3 regions of the Streptomyces sp. NPDC054813 genome follow, and region 3 is predicted to be linked to each of the others. Evidence: riboswitches for the same ligand, from Rfam matches in the RefSeq annotation. Region 3 holds a riboswitch; each other region holds the start of a gene.
The links. Region 3 has a riboswitch for cobalamin ahead of ACWGJB_RS21230 (CbtB domain-containing protein). Riboswitches for the same ligand answer to the same signal wherever they lie in the genome.

Region 1 (4,176 bases), on a different contig from region 3:
GCGGGCGCCCGCGCTCATCGCGTTCGTGAAGGACGGGCTGATCTACCTCGTCATCGCGGTTGCGATCATCTACATCCCGATCAAGCTGGGCGGCTTCGACGACATCTTCGCCAAGGCGGCCCACGCGTTCGCGCAGGTCAACCCGGCCACCGGCAAACCACGCGGCGCGCTGGCGCCACCAGAGGCCGGCCAGTGGACCTACGCCACCCTGGCCCTGGGCTCCGCGCTCGCGCTGTTCATGTACCCGCACTCGATCACCGCGACGCTCTCCTCCCGCAGCCGTGACGTGATCCGCCGCAACACCACGATCCTGCCGCTGTACTCCCTGATGCTGGGCCTGCTCGCGCTGCTCGGCTTCATGGCCATCGCGGCCGGCGTCAAGGTCACCAACGGCCAGCTGGCGATCCCCCAGCTGTTCGAGAACATGTTCCCGGACTGGTTCGCGGGCGTGGCCTTCGCGGCGATCGGCATCGGCGCCCTGGTCCCGGCGGCCATCATGTCCATCGCGGCCGCGAACCTCTTCACCCGCAACATCTACCGGGACTTCATCAAGCCGGACGCCACACCGAAGCAGGAGGCCCAGGTCTCCAAGCTCGTGTCACTGCTGGTGAAGGTCGGCGCGCTGGTCTTCGTCCTCACCATGGACAAGACGGTCGCCATCAACTTCCAGCTGCTGGGCGGCATCTGGATCCTGCAGACCTTCCCGGCGCTGGTGGGCGGCCTGTTCACCCGCTGGTTCCACCGCTGGGCCCTGCTGGCGGGCTGGGCGGTCGGCATGGTCTACGGCACGGCCGCGGCGTACGGCGTGGCCTCCCCCACCCAGAAGCACTTCGGTGGCTCGGCCAAGGAGATCCCGGGCATCGGCGAGATCGGCTACATCGGCCTGACGGCGTTCGTGATGAACGTGGTGGTGACGGTGATCCTGACGTTCGCCCTGAAGGCCCTGAAGGCCCCCGAGGGCATCGACGAGACCAAGGCGGAGGACTACACGGCCGACGCGGGCGACCCGGGAGTGGAAGCCGAACTCCCGCCGGCCGTCGCGGAGGGCGCCCACTAGAGCGCGCCCCGTCAGGGGCGCGGGGAACTGCGCGACCAGCCACGAACAACCCGCAGCGGGCCACCGAGAATTCCCACCCTCGGCGGCCCGCTGTCGTACACACTCCTCCGCATGACGATCCACATCCGCGAAGCGCAACCCACCGAATACGACATCCTCGGCGAGATAACCGCCCAGGCCTACCTCCAGGACGGCCTCCTCGACTTCGGCGAGAGCGACTCCTATCTCACCGAACTCAAGGACGTCGCGAAACGGGCAGCCGCGGCCACCGTTCTCGTCGCCGTGAACGGCAACGCCCTCCTCGGCGGAGTCACCTTCGTCCCCGGCCCCGGTCCGATGGCCGACCTCGCCGCCCCCCAAGAGGCCGAGATCCGGATGCTCGCCGTCGGCCGAGCCGCCCGCGGCCATGGCGCCGGCGAGGCGCTCGTCCGCGCCTGCATCGACCGCGCACGCGCCCTCGACGGCTGCGAGAAGGTCGTTCTGTCGACGCAGCGCACCATGGAATCCGCCCACCGGATCTACGAGCGCCTCGGCTTCGTCCGCACACCCGGGCGGGACTGGAATCCCTTGCCGCAGCTGTACGACATCACTCTCCTCACCTACGAGTTGACGCTGCGAGACCGTTCGCGACACAACATGTGGGGGTGACGCGACAGCGCGGCACTAGATGTATGCTCATGCTCGCTGTCGCCGCAGGGGAATCCGGTGCGAATCCGGAACTGTCCCGCAACGGTGTACTTGTGCACATCTGTGCACAAGCGTCAGTCCGAGGACCTGCCGACAGCACGCCCGGCCGTCCGGCCCGGGTGTTCTGACGTCCGGGTCTCGTGGAGTGGGCCGGGGACGCGACACGCGTGCGTGCGCTCGTGTGCTGCCTCCTGCCCTCCGCCAGGCCCCGTGCCGAGCGAGGGAGAGCCCCACGTGACCATCGCGCCAGCCGAACCGGCTTCAGCGACCATCTCTGTGGACGAGGACAGTCCCGGCGCCGCGTTGCTGCGGACCCTGACCGGGCTGACCGCCGACCTCCCCGACGCCGACCCCGGCCGGGTCGCCGCCGCCGCGCTGCGCGGCCGGTCCGCGCGGGCCGACGAGTCGGAGTTGCGCGAGCTGGCCACCGAGGCGGCCGCCGGGCTCATCTCCGAGGACCCCGCCTACTCCCGGCTCGCCGCCCGGCTGCTGACGATCTCGGTCCGTGCCGAGGCCGCCTCGCAGGGCGTGACGTCCTTCACCGAGTCCGTCGCCGTCGGGCACCGCGAGGGCCTGGTCGCCGACCGCACCGCCGAGTTCGCGCGCCTGCACGCGGCCCGCCTGGACGCCCTGGTCGACCCGGACGCCGACGACCGCTTCGGCTACTTCGGCCTGCGCACCCTGCACAGCCGTTACCTGCTCCGGCACCCGATCACCCGCAAGGTCATCGAGACTCCGCAGCACTTCCTGCTCCGGGTCGCCGCGGGTCTCGCCAAGGACGACACAGTCCGCGCCCTGGACGAAGTCGCCGCGCTCTACAAGCTCATGAGCCGCCTCGACTACCTCCCCTCCTCCCCCACCCTCTTCAACTCCGGTACCCGGCACCCCCAGATGTCGTCGTGCTACCTCCTCGACTCCCCGAAGGACAAGCTGGACTCCATCTACGACCGGTACCACCAGGTGGCCCGGCTCTCGAAGCACGCCGGTGGCATCGGTCTTTCGTACTCCCGGATCCGCTCCCGCGGTTCGCTGATCCGCGGCACCAACGGGCACTCCAACGGCATCGTGCCGTTCCTCAAGACGCTCGACGCCTCGGTCGCCGCGGTGAACCAGGGCGGCCGGCGCAAGGGCGCGGCCGCGGTCTACCTGGAGACCTGGCACTCCGACATCGAGGAGTTCCTGGAGCTGCGCGACAACACCGGTGAGGACGCCCGGCGTACGCACAACCTGAACCTCGCGCACTGGGTCCCGGACGAGTTCATGCGCCGGGTGAACGCCGACGAGCAGTGGTCCCTGTTCTCCCCGGCCGACGTGCCGGAGCTGGTGGATCTGTGGGGCGACGAGTTCGACGCGGCCTACCGCAAGGCCGAGGCCGAGGGGCTCGCGCGCAAGACCATCCCGGCCCGTGACCTGTACGGCCGGATGATGCGCACCCTCGCGCAGACCGGCAACGGCTGGATGACCTTCAAGGACGCGGCCAACCGGACCGCGAACCAGACGGCCACCCCCGGCCATGTCGTCCACTCCTCCAACCTCTGCACGGAGATCCTGGAGGTCACGGACGACGGCGAGACGGCGGTCTGCAACCTGGGCTCCGTGAACCTCGGCGCGTTCGTGGACACGGCGACCGGTGACATCGACTGGGAGCGGCTGGACGAGACCGTCCGTACCGCGGTCACCTTCCTCGACCGGGTCGTCGACATCAACTTCTACCCGACCGAGCAGGCGGGCCGCTCCAACGCCAAGTGGCGTCCCGTGGGCCTCGGCGCCATGGGTCTCCAGGACGTCTTCTTCAAGCTGCGGCTGCCCTTCGACTCCGCCGAGGCCAAGGCGCTCTCCACCCGGATCGCCGAGCGGATCATGCTCGCCGCGTACGAGGCCTCCGCCGACCTCGCCGAGCGGGGCGGCCCGCTGCCGGCCTGGGAGAAGACCCGTACCGCGCAGGGTGTGCTGCACCCCGACCACTACGGCGTCGAGTTCACCTGGCCGGAGCGCTGGGCGGCGCTGCGCGCGCGGATCGCGACCACCGGTCTGCGCAACAGCCTGCTGCTCGCCATCGCGCCCACCGCCACCATCGCGTCGATCGCCGGTGTCTACGAGTGCATCGAGCCGCAGGTCTCGAACCTCTTCAAGCGCGAGACGCTGTCCGGTGAGTTCCTCCAGGTCAACTCCTACCTGGTGCAGGAGCTCAAGGACCTCGGCGTCTGGGACGCCCGCACCCGGGAGGCGCTGCGCGAGGCCAACGGCTCGGTGCAGGGCTTCGCGTGGATCCCGGCGGACGTACGGGCGCTGTACCGCACGGCGTGGGAGATCCCGCAGCGCGGTCTGATCGACATGGCCGCGGCCCGCACCCCGTATCTGGACCAGGCCCAGTCCCTGAACCTGTTCCTGGAGACGCCGACCATCGGCAAGCTCTCCTCGATGTACGCGTA
Region 2 (4,176 bases), on a different contig from region 3:
CCGTCGTCGCGGGCCTCGCGGCGATGCTCTCCACCCGCCTGTCGTACGCGATCGGCAAGAACGCCGACGACAACGCCACCCGCAAGGGCTTCCGCGCCGGTCAGATCGCCTCCGCCGGCCTGGTCTCCCTCGCGCACGGCACCAACGACGCGCAGAAGACGATGGGCATCATCACCCTCGCGCTGATCGCGGGCGGCTCCATCGCCCCCGGCTCGAACCCTCCCACCTGGGTCATCCTCTCCGCCGGCCTCGCCATCGCCCTCGGCACCTACATCGGCGGCTGGCGGATCATCCGCACCATGGGCAAGGGCCTGACCGACCTCCGGCCGCAGCAGGGCTTCGCCGCCCAGACCAGCGCGGCCACCGCCATCCTGGCCTCCTCCCACCTCGGCTTCTCCCTCTCCACCACGCACGTCGTCTCCGGTTCCGTGATGGGCGCGGGCCTGGGCCGCAAGGGCGGCACGGTCCGCTGGTCCACCGCGACCCGCATGATGGTCGCCTGGGTACTCACCCTCCCCGCGGCCGCGGTCGTCGGGGCGCTCGCCGAGTCCGTGACGGACCTCGGCGACTGGGGCACGGCGGTCGTCGCCGTCTTCCTCGTCGCCTCCAGCGCCACGATCTGGAAGCTCTCCCGCCGCGAGGTCGTGGACAGCGCCAACGTCAACGACACCGACGGCACGGAGCCGGCCGGCGTGGTGACCGCGGCGATGGCCGCCGTGACCCCGCCGCCCGCGGGCACGGTGACCGACGACCTCACCGCCACGATCCCGTCCCCCGCCCCGTCACCCGCGCCGGCCGCCGCCACCGACCCGGCCGCGACCGTCTGACCCCCGAGGAAGAACCGACATGAACATCGACTGGGCAGCCATCGGCTCCGTCTTCGGCGTCAGCCTCGTGGTCACCGTGGGCATGGTGGCCCTCTTCACCCTCGGCATCAAGGGCCTCTCGGCCCGCGAACGCGCCATGGCCCAGGGCAACTCCGCGGCCCTGGCCGTGACCGCCGCCTACCTGTGCTTCGCCGCCTGCGCGGCCGCGGTGGCGTACGGCATCCACCTGATCGTGGCCAAGTCCTGATCGTGGTCAAGGCCTGATCTCGGCCGGGCAAGGCTCCTCCCCGACTCGCTCGGGAGGAGCCTTCGGCATGTCCCACGAGCCCCGCTGGACCACCGGTGTGGGCCTTCCCACACACTCCCCCCGCAGGTCAACGGCAAGTTGACGGTTCTTCCGGGGGCGTGGTGGACTTCCGGAGCCAAGTACGGCGGCAAGAGAGGAAGCCGGTGCGAATCCGGCGCGGTCCCGCCACTGTCACCGGGATAGCAGTCCCCGGGAGCCAGGAACTCTCACCGCCGGTCTCGTCGAACCAGGGCGTGGACACCCTGAGTGAGGACATATCGCCATGCGCGGCTGCCGTTCGAGGTTGAGTACCAGGCCCGTTCCCGCCCCCGCGGCGGGCTGAGCCGATGGGTGCCGGTCGCGTCTTCGCGTACGGCGCCGCCGCCGGCCTTCTCGGCGATCTGCTGCTCGGCGATCCGCGCCGCGGGCATCCGGTCGCCGCGTTCGGACGGGCGGCAGGGGCCGTCGAACGGGCGCTGTGGCGGGACCACCGCGGGTGGGGCGCGCTGCACACCGCCGCCTGCGCCGGCGGCGCCGTGACTCTGGGTGCCCTGGCCCAGCGGGTCCTACGACCGTCCACCGCCGCTTCCGTCGCGCTCACCGCGACCGCCACCTGGGCCGTCGTCGGGGGCACTTCACTCGCCCGCGAGGCCGGCGTCATCGGGCACGCCCTCAGGACGGGGGACGTCGAGGCCGCCCGGGCCCGGCTGCCGCATCTGTGCGGACGGGATCCGCAGGCCCTGGACGCCGACGGGATCGCCCGGGCCGTCGTGGAGTCCGTCGCCGAGAACACGAGCGACGCGGTCGTGGGTGCGCTGGTGTGGGGGGCCGTGGGCGGGGTGCCGGGGCTGCTCGGATTCCGGGCCGTCAACACCCTGGACGCCATGGTGGGTCACAAGTCGGCCCGGTACCGGCGGTACGGGTGGGCCTCGGCGCGGCTGGACGACGTTGCGGGGTGGCCGGGGGCACGGCTCACCGCCGTGCTGGCCGCCGTCGCAGGAGATGACACCAAGGGGGCCGTACGGACCTGGCGGGCCGACGCGGCGAAGCACCCGAGCCCCAACGCCGGGCCGGTGGAGGCGTCGTTCGCGGGGGCGTTGGGGGTACGGCTCGGCGGGACCTTGTCATACGGCGGGCGGGTCGAGCATCGGCCGGTGCTGAACGGGGAGGGGCGGAGCGTGGAAGTCGCGGACATCGAGCGGGCGGTGCGGTTGTCACGGCGGGTGGGGTGGCTCGCGCTGGGGGTGAGTGCGGCCGGAGCCCTGCTGCGGGGGCGGGTTGCAAAGAACCCGGCGCCGTCGGCCGTGCGGCACCCGGGGTGTTCCTCATGAACAACGGAGGTCTCCTCGTCGCGGGTACCACCTCGGATGCCGGCAAGAGTGTCGTCACCGCCGGTATCTGCCGGTGGCTGGCGCGGCAGGGCGTCAAGGTCGCGCCGTTCAAGGCGCAGAACATGTCCCTCAACTCCTTCGTCACGCGCGAGGGCGCCGAGATCGGGCGGGCGCAGGCCATGCAGGCGCAGGCCTGCCGGGTCGAGCCGACCGCGCTGATGAACCCCGTGCTGCTCAAGCCGGGCGGCGAGCAGAGCAGTCAGGTCGTGCTGCTCGGCAAGCCGGTCGGTGAGATGAGTGCGCGCGGCTATCACGGTGGACGGCAGCAGAAGCTGCTCGGGACCGTGCTCGACTGTCTCGCCGAGTTGCGGGGCACGTATGACGCGGTGATCTGTGAGGGGGCGGGCAGTCCGGCGGAGATCAACCTGCGCCGGACCGACATCGTGAACATGGGGATCGCGCGCAACGCGCGGATCCCGGTGCTCGTCGTCGGCGACATCGACCGCGGGGGCGTGTTCGCCTCCTTCTTCGGCACCGTCGCCCTGCTCTCGCCGGAGGACCAGGCCCTCGTCGCCGGGTTCCTCGTCAACAAGTTCCGGGGCGACGTCTCCCTGCTGGAGCCCGGCCTCGACATGCTGCACGGCCTCACCGGGCGGCACACCTACGGCGTGCTCCCCTTCCGGCACGGTCTCGGGATCGACGAGGAGGACGGACTGAGGGTCTCCCTGCGCGGGACCGTCCGGGAGTCGAACACGGCCCCGCCCGTCGGTGCGGACGTCCTGCGGGTCGCCGTCTGCGCCATCCCCCTGATGTCCAACTTCACGGACGTGGACGCGCTGGCCGCCGAACCGGGCGTCGTGGTGCGGTTCGTGGACCGTCCGGAGGAGCTCGCCGACGCCGATCTCGTCGTGATCCCGGGCACCCGGGGGACGGTCCGGGCCCTGGAGTGGCTGCGGGAGCGGGGGCTCGCAAAGGCGCTGGAGCGCAGGGCCGCCGAGGGGCGGCCGGTGCTCGGCATCTGCGGTGGCTTCCAGGTCCTCGGGGAGCACATCGAGGACGAGGTCGAGAGCCGGCGCGGGCAGGTGGCCGGTCTCGGGGTGCTGCCCGTACGGGTGCGGTTCGCCCGGGAGAAGACCCTCACCCGCCCCGCCGGCGAGGCCCTCGGCGAGCGCGTCGAGGGGTACGAGATCCATCACGGGGTCGCCGAAGTCACCGGAGGGGAACCCTTCTTGGACGGCTGCCGGGTCGGGCAGACCTGGGGCACCCACTGGCACGGCTCCCTGGAGTCGGACGGCTTCCGCCGGGCCTTTCTGCGCGAGGTGGCGGCCGCCGCGGGCCGCCGGTTCGTGCCGGCCCCCGACACCTCGTTCGCCGCGCTGCGCGAGGAGCAGCTCGACCGGCTCGGCGACCTGATCGAACAGCACGCGGACACCGACGCGCTCTGGCGGCTCATCGAGTCGGGCGCGCCGCAAGGACTGCCTTTCATCCCACCGGGAGCGCCCGCATGAGCACTGTGTTGTTGTTGTCGACCGCCGACACCGATCTGCTGGCGGCCCGGGCCGCCGCCGGTGCCGACTACCGGATCGGCAATCCGACGCGCGTCGACGTCACGGAGGAGCTGCCCGCGCTGATCGAGGGCGCGGACATCGCCGTCGTACGGCTGCTCGGCGGCAAGCGGGCCTGGGAGGACGGGCTCGCCGCGCTCCGGGCGTCCGGGGTGCCGACCGTGCTG
Region 3 (4,176 bases):
GTCCTCGTTAAACGCGGTCGTCAGCGACGATCCGCGGTGCCCCGAAGTGCCGAACGCCACCCGCTGGGCCGGGTCGGCCGGGTCGGGGTGCAGTGCGTAGTACGCCGTGACCAGCCGGGCCACGTCGACGAGGTCCTCCGGAGCCGCCGGCCGGCCCGCTCGCTCATGCGGCATGAGTCCACTTCCTCCGCAGTCGTTGATCGATCGCTGGACGCCCATCTTTCCTTGTCAGCGGCGGCGGACGCGAGTGCGGCACCGGCGCCGGCACCGAAGACACCGGCTCAAGGCAGCCCGGCTCGTGGCAGTCCGCCGGGTCGCTGACCAGGTTCTCCAACTCGTCCAGGGGCCGTTCGGTCCGCTTCACCTGCTGGGCGAGCACCCTCACCCGGGCGCTCTGGCCGCCGATCTGCCGAAGGCTGGCGGCCAGTTGCTCGTACTCGCGGACGGCGAGGGCGACGACCTCGTGGCCGCCGAGGGTGATGCGGCGTGGCTGGGGGTGTCTGGCCACTCGGGTCCTCCGCTCCTCGCCCTGCGCTCGTCCCTGTCCGACCGGGTGGTGCCCGGAGAACGCGAGAGGGCCCCCGGATGGTTCCGGAGGGCCCTCACGTGTCGTGAATCGTTCAGTGTGCGGCGGGAACCGTCCGCCCGGCCGGGGCCTTCGCCGGCTTGGGGTTGAGCTGCCGTTCCGCCAACTCGCCGAAGAGCAGGCCGAAGCCGCCCCACAGCACCAGCTGGATGGCCAGTGCCGAGAGCCGGAACCGCCACAGCAGGGTGGCCGGGAAGTCCGTCGGCACCTCGTTGACGGTCGGCAGGAACTGGTACGCCAGTCCGATGACGACCGCGAACGCGGCCGCCGCGACCACGGTCGCCCACCAGGTGCCGAGGCTCGGACGGAGCCGCTTGCCCAGGATGGTGGCGGCGACCGCCAGGAGCACGCTGAGCACCATCATCAGGAAGTACAGCGTGGTCCGCTTGCCGATGGTGTCCGGGTCGCCCACCGACGGCGGGTTGGCCGGGTACTTCAGGAAGGGCACCACGTACACGGCGAGCAGCGCGCAGACGGACAGCAGCAGCGCCGTCGCCCGCGGCGAGAAGCGGCCGAGGCGGCCCAGGGCGAAGCAGTAGGCGAGTGCCGCGATGCCGCCGAAGGCGACCCCGTAGACCAGCACACCGGTGGCCAGGCCCGCGGTGGACTGGAGGGATCGGGAGACGACCTCCATCTCGTGCTCGTGCGAGTGGGCGTCCTCGAAGCTGATCGCCTTGTCGACGTTCGGCTCACCGAGGAGATAGGCGACGACCAGGGCGAGCACACCGGCGGCGAGGCCGGCGAGCATGCCCCGCACCAGGAGGTTTCTTACCGTTGCGGAGTTCATGAGCGTGCGGCGTCCCTTGCGTCAGTGGCAGGGGAAGCCAAGGAGGTGGCGGGCGTCGTGCACCCACTCGTGGACGTCCGTGCCGTTGAACACGGAGGTGGCGCCCTGCTCGGCGCCGACGAAGTAGAGCAGGATGAGCATGAGGATGCCGAAGAAGACCGCCCAGGGAGCTATCGCGCTCAGCGGCAGCTTGGCGGGAACGACGGGGGTGGTGGCTGTCGGCTGCGCGACGGTCTGCGCCATGGCAGAACCTCCTCTGGGAGTTCGCGTCCCATCTCGGTGGTGCACTGGACGACGGCTACGGGTCTGACTCACGAGTTGCCGGGGGCTCTCGCATACAGTGGCGCGACCGTGCCGGACTTCCACCGGCTTCCGTTCTTTCGTCGTCGATATCGGACAGACCGTACCGCGTGTCAGGGGCACGGCCAAGACCGCACCACCAGGCGTGATCTTCATCTCGCGCCCGGTAGCCTGTTCTGGGGGTGCCGGGTCAGCGGTGACGGAACCCGGCGGGCGTCCGCCGGTCCAGGTAGCCCTGCGGCTGCGTCGTCGGCGGCCATGGACGCGCCCATGTGCCCGAGCCCGATGAAGGCGACGGCACGGCTCACCAGGCCACCTCCCTGGTGGTGTCGGGTCCGGCGAGCCCCAGTTCGCGCTCGCCGAGCGGAGCGAAGAACCGGTCGACATCGGCGTCGGTGACCTCGGCGAGGGTGGCCGGGGACCAGCGCGGGTCGCGGTCCTTGTCGATGACCTGGGCACGGATGCCCTCCACCAGGTCGGGGGCGGACAGGGCGGCGCAGGAGACGCGGTACTCCTGGTCCAGGACCCGCTCCAGCGGACCGAGCCGCCGGGCCCGGCGCATCGCCGCCAGGGTGACTTTCAGGGAGGTCGGCGACTTGGTGAGCAGGGTCTCCGCCGTCTCCTTCGCCGCCGGGTCGCCATGGGCGAGCAGCCGCCGGACGATCTCCTCGACCGTGTCGGCGGCGTAGGAGGCGTCGATCCACTCCCGGTGGCGGGCCAGTTCGCCTTCCGGCGCCGGTCGCACGTGCCGGTCGAGCGCATCGTGCACGGGTCGGTCGGCGAGGTCGGCGATCAGCCGCTCGATCCTGTCCGAGGGAACACAGTGGTCGGCGAGTCCGCACAACAGGGCGTCCGCCGCCCCGATCTGAGCGCCCGTCAGCGCGAGGTGGGTGCCCAGTTCGCCAGGGGCGAGGGCGAGCAGGTACGTGCCGCCGACGTCGGGGACGAAGCCGATGCCGGTCTCCGGCATCGCGATCCGCGACCGCTCGGTGGCGATCCGGACGCTGCCGTGCGCGGAGACGCCGACGCCGCCGCCCATGACGATGCCGTCCATGATCGCGACATAGGGCTTGGGGTAGCGGGCGATCCGGGCGTTGAGGCGGTACTCGTCGCGCCAGAACTCCGCCGACGCGCTGCCGCCCCCGGCGCGGACGTCCTCGTAGATGCTCCGGATGTCACCGCCCGCGCACAGACCGCGCTCCCCCGCGCCGGTGATGACGACGGTCTCGACGGCCGGATCGTGCTCCCAGGCGCTGAGGGCCTGGTCGATGGAGCGGACCATGGCGTGGGACAGGGCGTTGAGGGCCCTGGGACGGCTGAGGGTGAGGTGGGCCGCCCGGCCGGCGGTGTGGAGCAGGACGTCGCTCATCCGAGGGCCTCCGTCAGGCCGCGGGCCACGATGACGCGCATGATCTCGTTGGTTCCTTCCAGGATCTGCTGGACCCGCAGGTCACGGACGATCTTCTGGATACCGTACGCGCTGAGGCAGCCGTGGCCGCCGTGCAGTTGGAGCGCGCGGTCGGCCCGGTGGGCAGGGCTGCGGTCGAGGGCGCCGCGGGCGCCGCCGAGTGGGCAGGCGGCGATGCCGGGCCGGCCGCCGACGACACCGGCCGGCCCTGTCACATCCGCGCTCCGGGCGGTGTCTTCATGCCGAACAGGCAACGCATACCGGCAACAGATGAGGAGAACACCGTGACGCCGCGCATTCCGAAGGCCGAGCTCCCCGCCGGGCTCAAGGCGAACATGGTCGAGCAGCTCGGTGCCGTGCCCGAGAACGTCGAGGTGCTGTGGCACAGTCCCGAGGTCGCCCAGGACAACCTGGAGTTCGGCGGCAGGGTCGGCGCCTGGGACCGGGCCGACACGAGCCTCAAGTCGTTCGCGCACATGGCGGTGGCCGCGCAGGTCGGCTGCAGCTGGTGCCTGGACGTCGGCTACTTCCAGGCGCAGAACGGGAACCTGGACCTGGCCAAGGCCAGCCAGGTGCCACGCTGGCGGGAGTCTGGCGTCTTCACGCCGCTGGAGCGGGACGTGATGGAGTACGCCGAGGCGGTGACGAACACCCCGCCGACCGTGACCGACGAGATGCACGCCGCTCTGCTGGACCGGCTCGGCGCGCCGGCGATGGTCGAGCTCACCGCCTTCATCGCCTATGTCAACCTGGCGACCAGGGCGAACGTGGCGAACGGGGTCGGTTCGCAGGGCTTCTCCGATGCCTGCGCGATCCCCCTGGCCAAGCCGGCCGCGACGGCATGACGGCCGACCTCACCGCCGAGGACCTGTTCGTCGCCCATCGCCGTCTGCTGTTCACCGTCGCCTACGAGATGCTCGGGTCGGCGGCCGACGCGGAGGACGTGCTCCAGGAGTCCTGGCTGCGATGGGCCGACGTCGACAGGGCCCGGGTGCGGGACCCGCGGGCGTACCTCGTCCGGATCGTCACCCGCCAGGCGCTCAACCGGCTGCGGACGCTGTCCCGCAGCCGTGAGGACTACGTCGGCGAATGGCT

Region 1: it holds a riboswitch for cobalamin, as region 3 does, so the genes downstream of both, ACWGJB_RS13790 (ribonucleoside-diphosphate reductase subunit alpha) here and ACWGJB_RS21230 (CbtB domain-containing protein) in region 3, are expected to answer to the same signal.
Region 2: it holds a riboswitch for cobalamin, as region 3 does, so the genes downstream of both, ACWGJB_RS11205 (cobalamin biosynthesis protein) here and ACWGJB_RS21230 (CbtB domain-containing protein) in region 3, are expected to answer to the same signal.

The regions. Positions count from the first base shown of each region.
Region 1 is NZ_JBSHAF010000006.1:114,424-118,599, forward strand. It holds gene mctP (monocarboxylate uptake permease MctP) at 1-1,057, shown strand, start outside; gene ACWGJB_RS13785 (GNAT family N-acetyltransferase) at 1,169-1,705, shown strand; cobalamin riboswitch at 1,729-1,853, shown strand; gene ACWGJB_RS13790 (ribonucleoside-diphosphate reductase subunit alpha) at 1,979-4,176, shown strand, end outside.
Region 2 is NZ_JBSHAF010000005.1:66,122-70,297, forward strand. It holds gene ACWGJB_RS11195 (anion permease) at 1-827, shown strand, start outside; gene ACWGJB_RS11200 (hypothetical protein) at 847-1,074, shown strand; cobalamin riboswitch at 1,220-1,359, shown strand; gene ACWGJB_RS11205 (cobalamin biosynthesis protein) at 1,461-2,444, shown strand; gene ACWGJB_RS11210 (cobyric acid synthase) at 2,441-3,952, shown strand; gene cobN (cobaltochelatase subunit CobN) at 3,949-4,176, shown strand, end outside.
Region 3 is NZ_JBSHAF010000010.1:25,921-30,096, forward strand. It holds gene pgm (phosphoglucomutase (alpha-D-glucose-1,6-bisphosphate-dependent)) at 1-174, opposite strand, end outside; gene ACWGJB_RS21220 (hypothetical protein) at 164-508, opposite strand; gene ACWGJB_RS21225 (CbtA family protein) at 621-1,373, opposite strand; gene ACWGJB_RS21230 (CbtB domain-containing protein) at 1,395-1,616, opposite strand; cobalamin riboswitch at 1,652-1,794, opposite strand; gene ACWGJB_RS21235 (enoyl-CoA hydratase/isomerase family protein) at 1,978-3,042, opposite strand; partial or broken gene ACWGJB_RS21240 (acyl-CoA dehydrogenase family protein) at 3,039-3,281, opposite strand; gene ACWGJB_RS21245 (carboxymuconolactone decarboxylase family protein) at 3,366-3,926, shown strand; gene sigJ (RNA polymerase sigma factor SigJ) at 3,923-4,176, shown strand, end outside.